Regions from separate parts of the Micromonospora sp. WMMD812 genome, predicted to be linked through region 2. Evidence: riboswitches for the same ligand, from Rfam matches in the RefSeq annotation. Region 2 holds a riboswitch; each other region holds the start of a gene.
The links. A riboswitch is a leader RNA that binds a small molecule or an ion and turns the genes downstream of it on or off. The one in region 2 is predicted to bind cyclic di-AMP.
Positions count from the first base shown of each region.

Region 1: linked by a shared signal. The riboswitch ahead of O7603_RS07320 (C39 family peptidase) and the one ahead of O7603_RS28675 (hypothetical protein) in region 2 are both predicted to bind cyclic di-AMP.
Region 3: linked by a shared signal. The riboswitch ahead of O7603_RS08445 (transglycosylase family protein) and the one ahead of O7603_RS28675 (hypothetical protein) in region 2 are both predicted to bind cyclic di-AMP.

Region 1 covers NZ_CP114904.1:1,587,231-1,592,122, reverse strand. Annotated here, with positions in the region: gene O7603_RS07335 (VOC family protein) at 1-254, shown strand, start outside; gene O7603_RS07330 (GntR family transcriptional regulator) at 482-1,006, shown strand; gene O7603_RS07325 (hypothetical protein) at 1,024-1,197, shown strand; gene O7603_RS07320 (C39 family peptidase) at 1,537-2,310, opposite strand; cyclic di-AMP (ydaO/yuaA leader) riboswitch at 2,447-2,593, opposite strand; gene O7603_RS07315 (LysR family transcriptional regulator) at 3,357-4,289, opposite strand.
Region 2 covers NZ_CP114904.1:6,183,003-6,187,894, forward strand. Annotated here, with positions in the region: gene O7603_RS28665 (SRPBCC family protein) at 1-278, shown strand, start outside; gene O7603_RS28670 (hypothetical protein) at 289-807, opposite strand; gene O7603_RS28675 (hypothetical protein) at 947-2,017, opposite strand; cyclic di-AMP (ydaO/yuaA leader) riboswitch at 2,022-2,153, opposite strand; gene O7603_RS28680 (cation diffusion facilitator family transporter) at 2,307-3,221, opposite strand; gene O7603_RS28685 (AAA family ATPase) at 3,326-4,892, opposite strand, start outside.
Region 3 covers NZ_CP114904.1:1,847,885-1,852,776, forward strand. Annotated here, with positions in the region: gene O7603_RS08435 (carboxylesterase family protein) at 1-1,183, shown strand, start outside; gene O7603_RS08440 (DUF1062 domain-containing protein) at 1,387-1,914, shown strand; gene O7603_RS08445 (transglycosylase family protein) at 2,097-2,735, opposite strand; cyclic di-AMP (ydaO/yuaA leader) riboswitch at 2,738-2,921, opposite strand; gene O7603_RS08450 (DUF998 domain-containing protein) at 3,122-3,790, opposite strand; gene O7603_RS08455 (hypothetical protein) at 3,970-4,299, shown strand; gene O7603_RS08460 (N-acetyltransferase) at 4,359-4,892, shown strand, end outside.

The sequences.
Region 1 (4,892 bases), 2.5 Mb from region 2:
CCGACGTGGTCCGTGGACCGCTGCGGCTGCTGCTGTCCGGACCCGCCAGTTCCGGTGCCCGCGCCACCCCCGCCGACGCGACCACACCGGGTCGCAACCGCATCCACCTGATCGTGGAGAGTCTGGACGCCGAGATCGATCGGCTCCGTGGCGCCGGGGTGTCGGTCCGCGGAGATGCGATCTCCGGCCCCGGCGGGCGACAGGTCCTGCTCGCCGACCCCGCCGGCAACCTGATCGCGATGCGTCACAGATGAAGTCGGGTCGCGCGGGGTATCCAGGTAGGCGCGCACCTCGACGGAGAGCGACCCAGTTCCAGTGGCAACCGTCGGCGGCCCGCGATCAACCGAGCGGGTCCCGCCGCTTGACGCGTACCCCAGGTAGCCGTCCTTCCGTCACGGTGCCTGCGCGTTCCGCCGGCACCGAACTGCCCGTGTCGTTGCCGAACACGCCGCCGCTGCCTCAGGAATGAGATCGTTGGCGGGTGGCGGAGTCACTTGACCTGCACCTGGAGTTCGATCGGGGAGCGGGCTTCCCGAGTCGTTCGCTGGAGAACGCGTTACGGGACAGCATCCGGACCGGCCGGTTGCGGGCCGGCTCACGTCTGCCGGGGAGCCGGAGCCTCGCCACCGACCTGGGCCTGGCCCGCGGCACGGTGGTGCAGGCGTACGCGCAACTGGTGGCGGAAGGGTGGCTGGTGTCGGCGCCCGGCTCGGGCACCCAGGTCGCGGACGTACGCCACGATCTGCCCGACTCGCGGCGGCAACCGCGGCCGTCGACGGCGTCCGAGCCGGTCATCGAGTTGCGGCCGGGGATTCCTGATCTCGGTTCGTTCCCGCGAACGGCCTGGGCGACCAGTGTCCGCCGCGCCATGGCGACGGCGTCGCGCGGCACGCTGGACTACCCCGAGCCGACGGGCCTGCCCGTACTGCGAGCGGAGTTGGCCAGCTATCTCGCGCGTACCCGGGGGGTGCGCTGCGACCCGGACGCCGTGGCGATCGCCAGCTGAACTATGCCCTGCACGTCATGGCAATCACCCAAACCCAGCGGCCGAGCCCGGGCAGGGACTACTACCAGCGCAAACGCGCGGCCGGGAAGACCCACAAAGAAGCCATGCGCTGCCTCAAACGACGCCTCGCCGACGTCGTCTATCGCACCATGATCACGGACACGGAGACCTCTCTGTTGCCGACGGGTTGACACAGAGAGGTGCCGTTCGTTTGACACCCCCCTGAGGGAGCAGCCTCGCCGGCAAGTGATCGTCACCAGCCTGAAGATCACGATTGCGCTGCGAATCCAGAAGGGCATCCGCACGTAACGCCCCCACGCCAGCACTGAGCAGGTCGCCGCCATCGTCGCCCGCGGGTGATGATCCTCACCGCCGCCTACACCGGCATGCGCTGGGGCGAACTCGTCGGCCTCGCCCGCGACCTCGACCTCACCGCAGGCACCATCTGCGTCCACCCGGACGTCGGAGCCCTCCAGACGGAGCGGGCACGCCCCGCGAGCGGCACTCTCGGCCGCGCGCGGGGCGTGCGGTCAGGCGGAGTAGCCGCGGGTGGCGATCCAGTTGGCCATGTCGATCGTGCTCATCCAGTAGGTGTTGGAGCCATACATGCCGGAGGCGTCGGCGACCTTCACGGCGCGCCCATCGTCGCTGTAGCCGATGAGGGTGACGTAGTGGCCGCCCGCGAAGTCGTGCCAGACCCCGCTGGCGTCGGTCGCGCCGCCGATGACGTTGGCCACCACGGCATGGCCGCTGCTGGTCGCGTGTACGACCTCAGCCTGCAGTTGGTCCATCTGAGCGGGCGTGGCTTCCTGACCCGTGATCTCCTTCGTCTGGTACATCTCGGCACCGATCGCGTCATTGAGCATGCGGGTCGTGTCGAAGGCGGAATCGGTGCCGTGGACCGTGGTGCCCAGCCCGGCGGCGAGTTTCTCCTGGCTGACGTCGATGCTGAGGGCAGTCAGTGCGTTGTGCACCGCGGCTGGTCCGCAATAGTAGAAGTTGATCTGATACTCGAACGAGGTGTCCAGGATCTTCTCGGACGGGACCGTCGGAGCCGCGGGTTGAGCGGTGGCCGTGGCCGGATCGGACCCGGCCGTGGCCGTGGCCTTGGCGGGCGCGACATCGGCCATGACCAGCGAACCCGAGGCGGCGGCTGCCGCGCCGGGAGCGGTGGGCTCATGCCCAGGAGCGCTGGCCACCGCGGCCGTGGCGGCGGTTACCAGCACGGCCAACAGCGGCGCCACTCTATGACTGCGGTGCAACATGGCGCGTCGAAACAAATTGCGAGAACGTTCCTCAGTCACGATGATCCCTCGAATAGCCTCAATTATCGGACGTAATGGGCCAGAACAGTTGACGAAACGGCCTTACGCCACCCCGGATGGCACGGCGGGGTGGGAGATTTATGCGTCGACCAGCCGGAGAGCAGAACAAATGCGTTTCTCCTTCCGATGTCGCCCTACCGGACTAGCTGACGGGTTCGGGCGGGAGGATGCGGCCGACCATGACCGTCGGGCCCGCGGGTGCACCCCCGATGTTCGGTTGATTTTCCCGGCTCGCATGATCGCGATTGGGCGATCCGGCCCGAGCGTCATCGCGTAGATGACTCGACGACCCGGTCGGACGTACGACGCTACAAACTTGACTTCTCGCCTGCAAGCTCCATCGTTATGGCAGCTATAACTCGCTCGAATCGCGCGACAGAGCGTCTTCAGCTAGTATGGTCCGGCGCGATTTGGCCGGGCCGTTTATCGGCGCACCGTCCTACGGCCGCGGTTGCCGCAGCGATCGAAATTTCATGGGCGTAAATGGGGCTTGGCAGAAACCGACCGTCAGTGGCGTCGATCACCGCGCGGAAGATTTGCTCGACCACGCGCGCCGTTGGGTCGCCCGTAGTGGGCACACCTTTCGTCGGGTGCGGTGAGGTCGACGGCAGAGATCTCGTCCATCGGCCCGCAGGCATACTCTCGTCGATGTACTGACGGCTCTGATCCGACATTTCAACCTGCGGTAGGGCCGGACCGTTCGGTTTGATCCGTTGTGATTCGCGGCCCGTGGCCATGAGGATGTCGGCAACGGCCTTACGAGTCCGGTGGAACCGCAGACGAAACGCCCCGGGTGCAGTTCAGGTTGCCAACCGTGGCTGCTAGCTCTGGTCAGTGGCGGTTGCCGCGCTGGCCGGCCACGCCTCCAGCAGCGAGTCCAGCATCGGATGCAGCCTCTCCGCCGGCGGGTGCCATGGCTTGAACAGATAACGGTCAAGATCAACCGCGTCGATCGTCGCGTCAGTCTCGGCCTACACCGTCACCAGCACGTGCCGAGCGGCGGGAAACAAGTCCGTGGCGGGCCGTCATAATGGGCGGGCCTCGGCCGCCGCCGGGAGATGGTCCGTCCCCTGCGCCCCGAGGGCGGCGACCAGCCGGCCGAGGTCGCGCCGACGGGAACTGGCCGGCCACACCGCCCACGTGCGGCGGATCAGGGGGTGCCCGACCAGTGCCGACCAGGTGATCGTGCCGGGCAGTGGCGGCGACCATCCGGGCGGCGCCAGCGCGAACGCTCCGCCGGCGGTCACCGCCGCCAGCTTCACCTCGGGAATCAGCGCCTGCCCTTCGGGTGCGGGGGGTCCGAGATCCAGCCCGTGGCTGCGCAGGATCGCGGTCAGCTCGTCGTACCAGGCGGGGCTGCCCGACCGGGGGAATCCGACCCAGTTCAGCCCGGCGAGGTCGTCCAGCCGGATTCCGTCCGGCCCGGCGAGCGCTGCGGCCCGTTCCGTTGCCAGCAGCACGCCCAGCCGTTCCTCCACCACCAGGAAGGCGTCCAGGTCCGTGCCGATCGGGTGTTCCCGAACCAGCCCGACGTCGAGATCTCCGGCGTGCAGCGCCTCGAACTGCGCCGCAGTGGGCATGTGCCGGACCTGCACCCGGGTCTCTGGATGGGCCTCGGCGAGGTCGGCGAGCGGCCGGGTCAGCAGGTCGGCCGGGAGCTCCAGCGGGATCCCGAGCCGCAGCATACCGCCGCCCGTCGAGGCATGCCGGTTGACGACGGCCACTGCTTGGTCGTACCGCGCGAGAACCGCCCGCGCCTCGGCCAGGAGGGTCATGCCCGCCTCGGTGGCCCGCACGCCGGTGCTGCTGCGGACCAGGAGCCGCAAACCGAGCTGCCGTTCGAGGGCGTTGATCGTCTGGGACAGCGCGGGCTGCGTCACGTGCAGCCGACGGGCAGCGGCGGAGAGACTCCCTTCCTCGACGACCACGACGAACGCCCGCATCTCCCGTAGTTCCACCGCCCTATCAGACCACGCAAACCGCACTATTCCTCGCCACCCGTAGCAAGCCGCCACCGCAAGTCTGCGCCTGCACGTTTGTTCAGGACTCGTCGTCACACTGCGCATAGCTTCCGACTCGCGCCTGCCCTTGCGATGGACGTCGGCACCGGTGCCCGCCCGCGACACGTATTCGCAGCGCTGCATGCCCGCGGCGCGACCCTGCCCGCCGGGTGCGGTCCCACCGTCGGCATCGCCGGCCCCCCTTGGCGGCGGGACCGACCTGCTCGGTCGCAAGCACGGCCTGACCTGCGATCACCTCGTCGGCGCACAGGTCGTACTCCCTGACGGAACCGTCGTGGACTGCCACCACGACCGGCAACCGGACTTGTTTTGGGCCCTGCGCGGCGCGGGCGGCGGTCGCGGTGAACTCCTCTTTCGCGATAAGGCCACCCTGCGCTTGCCGAGTGAATCGGGCATCGATCCAGCCGAGAACGCGGCTTTCACTTCCTCGCCGGGGAGCACCTCGGAGTCAAGGACCTCGTCCCCCCGGCGCTCGACTCCGTCCCGAAGGCAGTTGACCCCGGCTGCGCCTAGCTGCCCGCGATGGAACGCCGGCACTCC
Region 2 (4,892 bases):
TCCGATTCCCGGTGACCTACCGGGCGGATGTGCTGATCAGCACCGACGACGAGGTCGTCACGGTGGCGCGGCAGTGGCCCGCCACGACGGTGCGCAACCACACGCGGCTGCGTGCCGAGCCGGGTGGGCTGCTCCGGATCGAGGTCGAGATCACCCTCTCCGCGCCGGCGCCCCTGTTCGGGTACGCCTTCCGGCAGGCCCGCGCCGCCCACCTGGCGCTGGCGACCCGGCTCGGCGCGGTGCTCGACCGGGACGGCGGCCCGACGCCCGCCGGCTGACCGCCCACCGTCAGGCCGACCGGCGTCCGGCCACCGCCGGGCGCCGGCGGGTCGCGACCGGGACGGCCCGGCGCAGCCGGCCCCACGGCTTGTACGTGGACAGGACGGTCGCGACGACCATCAGGGTCGTCGACACGGCGGGCGCGATCACCAGGTCGGCCCGGTCGCGGGCCGGCAGGGCCGCGCCGAGTTCGCCGGCGGCGCGCAGGTTCGGCGTGAGCAGCGCCAGGACCAGCACGACCATCACCGTGGTGATCAGCAGCTTGACCAGCACCCAGCGGTGCCGCAGCAGCCCCCACGGGGTGAGCAGCGCGCTGACCACGCCGACCAGCCAGACGATCACACTGAGCGGTGCGAACAGCGCCGTGCCGAGCAGCGCGGTGACCGGGTAGACCACGGTCGGATCGGCGCCGCGCAGCACGGCGACGCCGAGGGTGAGCAGGACCAGGTCGATGCCGAGCCACCCCAGTGAGGTGACCAGGTGCGCGGTGAGCAGCGCCTTGCGGGTGCCGGGCGGGATCCGGGTCATGCCGTGATGCTGCCCGCTCCGGCGCGCCGCCTCGTCCGGCGACCGGCGACACCGCGGCTACGCCCCGGGACGTAGCCGAGGCGGCGACGTGCGTACGCGGGTGGTCCGCCACGCGCGGCGGACCACCCGCGGGCCTGGGTCAGTACACCGAGAGGTGCACGTGGTTGGTGTGGTCGCTGGACGGGTCGCCGCCGGCCCCGCTGTACGACTTCCACCCGCTGCTGGGCAGCCAGATCTGCCGGTACCAGATCACGTAGAGCACGGCGAGTCGATCGGAGTTGCGGATGAAGTACGCCGCGAGGTTGTTGCCGTACGTCTTGTCGCCGCCGGTGGCGTCGCCGCCGAAGCCGCTCTTCTGGGCGGCGAAGTCGCAGGCCCGGCCCTTCGGGTGCTCACCCGAGCCGCCGCTGCGGTAGCAGGAGACGTACCGGGTGAACCCGGCGGCCTTGGCCTGGTTGAGCGCGTGCAGCAGGCGCGGGGTGATGCAGCCGTTCGCCGGGGTCGGGTCGTTGACGCTGCACGACTCCGAGGGCCAGGAGCCGTCGGAGTTGCGCGGCGCCGGCGTGGCCGTCGCGGTGGAGGTGCCCCGGTTGGAGCTGTCGGTGGTGGTGGCCGCGCGGTTGTTCGCGACGGTCAGCGCCCGTTCGGCCTGCTCCTTCCGCTTGGCCATCACCGCGACCTGCTTGCGCTGCTCGCGGATCTCGCCGTCGAGCGCGGTCCGGGTGCGGGTCACCTCGTCGCGGGTCTCCAGCAGGTCGCGCAGCACCCGGTCCTCGTTGGCGGCGACCGCGTCCAGGGCGGCCGCCCGGTCCATGAAGCCGTCCGGCGTGTTGCTGTTGAGCAGCGCCGACACCGTGCCGAGCCGACCGGTGCGATAGGCCACCCCGGCGATCTCGCCGACCTTCTCGCTGCGGACGCCCAACTGGGCCTCGGTGGTCTTCAACTGGCCGGTGAGCTGCTCCTGCCGCTTGACCGACCGGTCGAGGGCGGCCTTCGCGTCCAGGTAGCCCTTGCTGGCCGCCTCGAGTTGGGCGCGCAGGGCGGGGCTGCCGCCCTCGTCGTCCTGGCCCGGCGCGGCGGCGAGCCGGCCGGTCGGGGGAGCGGCCGCGGCGGCGGTGCCGGGGGCGATCGCGACGCCGAGGGCGAGCGTCGCGGCGATCAGGGCCGCCATCCGGGCGGCGCGTCGTCGTACGGGTGCCACTACTGGCATGCACATGTCCTTCCGTCAGCCGCCGACCGGGTTAGCTGACGGGTTCGGGACGGAAGATCCCTACCGCTGATGCGGATGCACCCCACGAACATGGTTCCCCGGCTCGCCGCGTCGGGCGATTAGGCGACGGCCACCGCCGGCGCCGATGGGCGCCGCCTGCCGGAGGCCGGGACCGAGACTACCGGTGCCAGAGGGGCCTGCGCAGCAGATGTGACTCTCGGTGCTGCCGTGGTTACCGATAATTCCGGCATAAGTGGACAATACACACACAGAATTAAGGTTGTGCTCATTACCACTCAACCGGCCCGCAGGCCCCAGGCGTCGCTCCGGGCTCGATCTGCAGCGTGGCGTGGTCGATGTGGAAGTCCTCGTGCAGCGCGGCCCGCGCGGCGGTGAGCACCGCGCCGACGTCGGCCTCGGGCGCCATGGTGAGGTGCGCGGAGGCCACGTCCATGCCCGAGGTGAGCGTCCAGACGTGCAGGTCGTGGACGCCGGCCACGCCCGGTACGGCGGCCAGCCGGTCGTGTACCGCGGTCACCTGGAGGTGCTTCGGGGCCGCCTGGACCAGGATGCGGACCGCGGCGCGCCCGAGCCGCCAGGTGCGGGGCAGGATGAACACGCCGATGGCCACCGCGACCAGCGGGTCGGCCCACCACCAGTCGGTCACCGCGATGAGCGCCGCCGCGCCGATCACGCCGAGCGAGCCGAGCAGGTCGCCGAGCACCTCGAGGTAGGCCCCCTGCAGGTTGATGCTCTCCCCGGCTCCCGGGCGCAGCAGCGCGAACGCGACCAGGTTGGCCAGCAGGCCCAGCACGGCGACCGCCAGCATCGGACCGGCGAGCACCTCCGGCGGGTCGCCGAACCGGCCGACCGCCTCGACCACCACGTAGACCGCGACGCCGGAGAGCAGGACGGCGTTGGCCAGCGCGGCCAGCACCTCGAGCCGGTAGAGGCCGAAGGTGCGCTGCGGGTCCCGGTTGGCGTGCCGGGTGGCGGTGATCGCGGCGAGGGCCATGCCGATGCCGAGCACGTCGGTGAACATGTGCCCGGCGTCGGAGAGCAGGGCCAGCGACCCGGTGCGGAACGCGGCCACCGCCTCGACCGCCATCAGGCTGCTCAACAGGGCGAATGCTGCCCAGAGCCGGCCACGGTGGTGCTGTGCGGCGTTCGCCACCGACCCGTGGTGGTCATGACCTGCGCCCACCAGCCCACCCTCCGCCGACGGTCCCGACCGGTCAAATATATGCTCACATCGCTATGTATGCAAGTGACTGGTCGTAACCGACCCGGACGTGGCGGCCTCGCCCGTCAGCGGGTCGGGTCGATCGTGGTGAGCCGCTGGGTCGCCCGGGAGAGCGCCACGTACAGCGTCCGGACGCCCGATCCCGGGTCGGCCCGGATCTCGCTCGGCGCGACCAGCACCACCCCGTCGTACTCCATACCCTTCGCCTCCAGGCTGGTCACCACCTGGAGGCGGGGTACGCCGAGCGCGCCGAGCCAGCCGGCCACCTCATCGCGGCGCGGCACCGGCGTGATCACCCCGACCGTCCCCTCCACCTCGCCGAGCACCCCCGTCACGGCCGCCACCGTGCTGGTCTCGAGCTGCGCGGCCGGCACGACGAGCTCGACCGGGTCGACCCCGGTGGAGCGGACCGCCGTGGGCAGGCTGAGGTCCGGGTCGAGCCGGCGGATCTCGGCCGCCGCCACCGCGAAGATCTCTGCGGAGTTGCGGTAGTTCGTGGTGAGGGTGAACTGGTGCCGGCGACGGCGTCCCAGGGCCTGGTCCCGGGCGCGGGTCAGCTCCGCCGGGTCACCCGTCCACGCGGTCTGAGCCGGGTCACCCACCACCGTCCAGGACGCCAGCCGTCCGCGCCGGCCGATCATCCGCCACTGCATCGGCGACACGTCCTGCGCCTCGTCCACCACCACGTGCGCGTACTCCCGGTAGTCCTCCGGGCGCTGCCGCGCCGCCGCCCGCGCGGCCCGCTGCCGATCGCCGAACGTGCTCAGCTCGCGTACGCCGCCGGCGAGCTGGAACGGGTCGCGCTTCGGCCGGGGCGGCTGGACCGGCTTGCCGAGCAGCGCGTCCAGTTCGTCGAGGAGCGCCACGTCCGCGACGGTCAGCCCCTCGGTGTCCAGCGTCCGGTACGCCGCCTCCAGCAGCCGCACCTCCCGCCCGGTCAGGACACCGCCGGCGTACCGGCGCAGCCGTCCCGGGCGCGCCAGCCAGCCCAGCACGTGTCGCGGGTGCAGACGGGGCCACCAGGCCTTGAGGAACTCCCGGAACTCCGGCCGATCGACGATCTCGTCCTCGAAGGCGCGCTGCTCCGGCAGCCGGTCGATGCCCAGGCGCCGGGCCTGCGCCCAGAGCGCCGCGAAGACTCCGTCGAAGCCGGCCCGCCGCACCTCGTTGCGCCGGGCGCCCCGGGTCAGCGCCCGGTCGCGGATCCCGTCCAACTCCCGGCGGTCCAGCCGGAGCAGTTGGCCCCGGTAGAGCAGCCGAAGCTCGGCCGGGCCGTCCGGCACCGCGTCACGGACCGCCCGCTCCAGCACCCGGCGCATCCGCAGCGAGCCCTTCACCGCGGCCACCTCGGGCGGGTCGGTGCGGGTGGCGGACATCCCCGGGAAGAGCGTGCCGAGCGAGTGCAGGGTGGCGGTGTCCTCGCCGAGCGAGGGGAGCACCGAGGCGATGTACTCGACGAAGACCGTGGACGGGCCGACCACCAGGATGCCGCCGCCCGCGTACCGGCTGCGGTCGGAGTAGAGCAGGTACGCCGCCCGGTGCAGGGCGACCGCCGTCTTGCCGGTGCCCGGGCCGCCGGACACGATCGTCACCCCCGAGCCGGGGGAGCGGATCGCCTCGTCCTGCTCCCGC
Region 3 (4,892 bases), 2.8 Mb from region 2:
GGAGCACGGCGGCGTCAGCCCGCAGCCGCCGACGCGGTCCGTGGCGACCGGCGGCTGGTCCGAGGTGGGCGTGCAGTCCGAGGACTGCCTGAACCTGACCGTCGTGACTCCGGCCGCCGACGGGGCACGCCGGCCGGTGGTCGTCTGGCTGCACGGCGGCTCGTACCGTTCCGGGGCCGGTTCCTGGGACCGCTACCGGACCGATCGGCTCGCCCGCGAGGGCGACGTGGTCGTCGTCAGCGTGACCTACCGGCTCGGGGCCCTCGGCTACCTGCGGGCGCCCGGGCTCTCCCCCGGCAACCTGGGCCTGCTCGACCAGATCGAGGCCCTGCGCTGGGTCCGCGACAACGCCGCGCACCTGGGCGGCGACCCGGAGAACGTGACGGTGATCGGCCAGTCGTCGGGTGCGCACTCGGTCGCCTGCCTGCTCGGCGTGGCGCAGGCGCGGCCGCTGTTCCGCCGGGCCGTGTTGCAGAGCCCGCCGCTGGGCCTGGGCCTGGGCGGCGCCGCCACCGCCGGGCGGGTCGCCGAACGTTTCCTCGCGCGGCTGGGGCGGGACCCGCACGACGCCTCGCTTGCCGAAGTGGTGACCGCGCAACGGTTGGCCGAGAAGGACCTGGCCGCGCGGCTCAGGTTCGGGCTCGCCCCGGCGTACGGGCCGGTGGCGGGCACCGATCCGCTGCCCGACGTCCGGGGTTGGCGGGAGGCGTGCCGGGCCGGCGCGGAGAACCTCGAGGTGGTGCTGGGCACCACGCACCGGGAGATCGCGTACTTCCTCGCCGGCGGTCCGCTGTCCCGGCGCGTGCCGCTGGTCGGACGTGCCGCCGAGGACGGGCTGATCGGGTTGGCGACCCGACGCGTCTTCGCCCGGCCCACGATGCGGTTCGCACGTCAGCTGGCGGCGGCCGGCGCGCGGGTCTTCGCGTACCGCATCGACGGCGCGGGCTCGACGTCGCCGTACCGGGCGTGCCACTGCAGCGACCTGCCGCTGCTGTTCGGCGACGAGGCCGCGTGGGGGCAGGCGCCGATGCTCGCCGGTCAGAGCTGGGCCGAGGTGACCGACCGGAGCGCCCCGCTGCGCGCGGCGTGGCTGTCGTTCGTGGCCCGCGGCGCGGACGCGTTGGCCGAACACGGCTGGCCGGCGTACGCGGGCCGGGGCGGCCACATCCACCACTTCGCCTAGTCCAAAAACCGGTGGAACAGCGCCGCTGTGCGCCATTACCGTGCTGCCGAACCAGGTCGTCTAGGCAAGGACGTGCCGTTGTACACCCTGTGAGACCTCCCGAGCGCTGATCTGTCGCGCGTCGCGCATCTGCGCCGCGCTCCTTTTTGCTGCGGACTTCTCACTGGAACCGGTGTACTTCTGTGCTCAATAACTGGGTTGTCGTGCCCACCTGCCTGCCGCTCGTTCTCCGCCGTTGCCACACGTGCGCGTCCGGGCGCTTCCAGGCAAGCGGCAAATTTCGCGTCAACGCTAACCACAAGCTGATCGACGCCTGGCTCCTCGTGCTCTGTACCGGTTGCGGGGAAACGGCGAAGCTCACGGTCCTGGAGCGGATGACTGTGCGCTCCGTACGACCTGAGCTGCTGGACCGGCTGCATGACAACGACCCTGGCCTGACAGCTGAGCTGCTCCAGGATCCGGTCGTGCGGCGTCGTAATCGCATCGCCCTGGACTGGGACAACGCCTGGCGCCTCGACACCGGCGGATCGGATCACCTGGACCGCGAGGTGGTCGACGTCTCGGTCCGCTTCGCGGCGCGGATCCCGGTCCGGCCGCTGCGACTGATCGCTGAAGGTTGCGGTCTTTCCCGGGCCGAGGTCGAGCGACTGGTCACGGAGGGGAAGGTCGTTTCGGCTGTCCGGCTGAGCGGCAAGCTCTCCGGCGACTTCACCTTCACGCTCAAGCGCTGAGTCCCTTCTCGGGACCAGGGGCCGGTCCGGCACGATCCGCCGGACCGGCCCCGGACGCCCGGACAAGGCTCTGGCCCGGTGGACGGATCCACCGGGCCAGAGCCACCGTCACCGGTCCGCGAACCCGGATCCCGAACCAGGATGACGAGCCCGCGGACCGGAGCCTGCGTCGCGCGAGGTTGTCAGAGGCTGAGCCGCTGGCCCGGCAAGATCAGGCCGGGGTCGTCCCCGACGACCTGCTTGTTGCGCTGGTAGAGCGACTCCCAGCCACCGGACACGTCGTGGGCGTCCGCGATCTGCGACAGCGTGTCGCCGGGCCGCACGACGTACGCGTCACCGCTGGTCGTCGGCGCGCTGCGCCGGTCGCCGCGGGTGCCGGAATTCTCCCCGCCCGACTTCGCGCCGCCGGACGACCGCTCCGACGTCGTGGTGGACTTGCCGGTGGACTTCGACGTCGAGCCGCCCTTCTTCCCGCAGGTCGGCCAGGCACCGATGCCCTGACCGTCGAGCACCTTCTCGGCGACGGCGATCTGCTCGCCGCGGCTGGCGAGGTCGGCGCGGGCGGCGTACCTGGTGCCGCCGTAGCCCTTCCAGGTGCTCTGCGAGAACTGGAGGCCGCCGTAGTAGCCGTTGCCGGTGTTGATGTGCCAGTTGCCGCCGGACTCGCACTGGGCGATGGCGTCCCAGTTGACCGCGGCCTGGGCGGGTGCCGCCGTACCGAAGAGAACGACGGCGCCGGTGACGGCCCCGGCCGCGAGGGTGCCGACGACGACGCGGCGGGTGTTCACGGCCCGGTGGCGGGCGTTGTACGTAGCTGACATGGTGATGTGTCCTCCACGCCGACGAGGTGAGCTGTCGGGTTCGGGCCGAGGAGCCCGGCCGCCGGTGGGCGGCTTCACCCCGAGGTGCCGCGAGCGGTCCGCTGGGCACCGAGGAACCTGGGTCCCCCGCTCCTGCCCGGGTGACGAGTGCCGACGACCGGCGGCAGGATTAGGCGTTACCGGTCTCGGTGTCCGCGTTCGCGAACTCGACCGTCGTTAGGCACCGTTGGCGGCGATCGCCCACTTCGTGTGAATCTCTTTACCGGTCCACGCGGGACGGTGCCGCCTCGGGTTGCGAACCCCGCCCGGCCGTGCAAGTGACCCGCCGGTGGTGCCATGGCGGCGCGCGGCCATGGCGCCGTCGGATCCGGCGACCTTGGCCGGTGTCACTCGTCCTCCGCACGGACCAGCTGCGCGAGGACGACGAGCCAGCCGGAGATGATCACCGCTCCGGCGGCGAAACGGAGGCTCGCGCTCTGCTCGCCCCACGGCGGGACGGTGAGCACGAACGCGGCGACGCCGCTGGCGGCGCTGTAGGCCGCCCACCCAGGTCTTTGCTGGCCGACGAAACGGCGGGCGAACAGCAGGCCGGCCGCGATCAGCGAGAGGAACGCGGCGGCGCCGCAGACCGTGTGCAGGACGCTGCCCGTGCTGATCTGGTCGGGCAGCCCGTCGGGGGCGCCGGGCGGCCAACCGAACGCGGGGTCGGGTCGGAAGATGCCACCGCCGACCATCGCCACGGCGTACACCGCGACCAGCACCGGCCCGGCCGTGCCCGCCCGGCCGGGCCGCAGCGCCTGCCACAGACCCACCGCGAACGCGCCGGAAAGCAGACCGGTGACGACGAAGGCCCCTGTCTGCAGCCAGCCGAGGTCACCCAGGGTGAGGGCGCTGATCGCGTGCCGACGGAGGTCGAAGCCGGGCCGGGTGAGGGCCTGCGCGAACGACAGGACGGGGAAGACCAGACCGGCGAGGGTGCCGCAGGTCAGCAGGAGCCGGGTTCGGCGGTGACGGACCGGGGTGTTTCCATGACGGATGGCGACGGTTGATCTCATGGGCGGCGTCCTTTCGTGACGGCTGTGACATGCCGACGAACGGAGTGCGGGCGGATCGACAGCGTCGGAGAGAATTTCGTGGACGGGAACCGGGCAGGTCAGGCCGCCGCGCTGTCCAGGTTTGCCGGGGGGAGTCAGCGGTGAAGGTAGGGCGGCACAGATATCTGAGGGGGACCGCCATGTCCGAGACAAGCCACAACGACAGCGCCGACCGTCCCGACGGGGTGACCGACCCACTGCTGTGGCGGCTCGCCCTCGGGGTGGCCGACGCGCACGAGCCCGACGGCGAGGGCGGCTGTCGCAACCTGCTCTGCGACGGCGAGGCGTGGCCGTGCACGCCGTGGAACAACGCCCAGCGGGCGCTGCAGATCGCGCAGGCCGAGGAGTCGGCGGAGGCGACCGGCGAGACGGTGGCTTACCCCGGCTGGTCGGGCGTTCCGGTGCGGCCGGCGGCCCGTCGAGCGGGCGCGGCGGCGCGTGCGTCGGAGGCGACCGCCTCGGCCGCCTGACGCGCTGCGGCCACGAATATGCCGTGCACACCGGGGGTCGACCCTCTACGGTTCCGGCCGTGACCCTCGACATCGTGTGCCTGGCGGACCGCCCGGACGTCGCCCCGCTGCTCGACGAGGACTTCGAGGGCGCGTGGCCGCCGTTCATGCTCTGGGATCCGATGGGCGCCGTGTACTACACCGTGGCCCACGACCTGTACCCGGAGTTCGTGTTCGCCGCCATCGACACCGACGAGCCGGGCCGCGCCGTGGCGCGGGCGTACGCCGTGCCGTTCCGCTGGACGGAGGACGAACTGCCCGACGGCGGCTGGGACCGGGTGATCCAGCGGGCCGCCATCAACCGGCTCAGCGGCGCCGACACCAACATCGTGTCGGCGCTGGAGATCTGCATCCGCCCCGACCGGCGCGGCGGCGGGCTGTCCGCGCTGATGCTCGACGCGATGCGCCAGGGCGTGGCGAAGCGCGGCTACGACACGCTGGTCGCACCGGTCCGTCCGAGCGGCAAGCACACCCGACCGGACCTGCCGATGACCGAGTACGCCGCCCAGCTCCGCCCCGACGGCCTGCCGGTCGACCCGTGGTTGCGGGTCCAC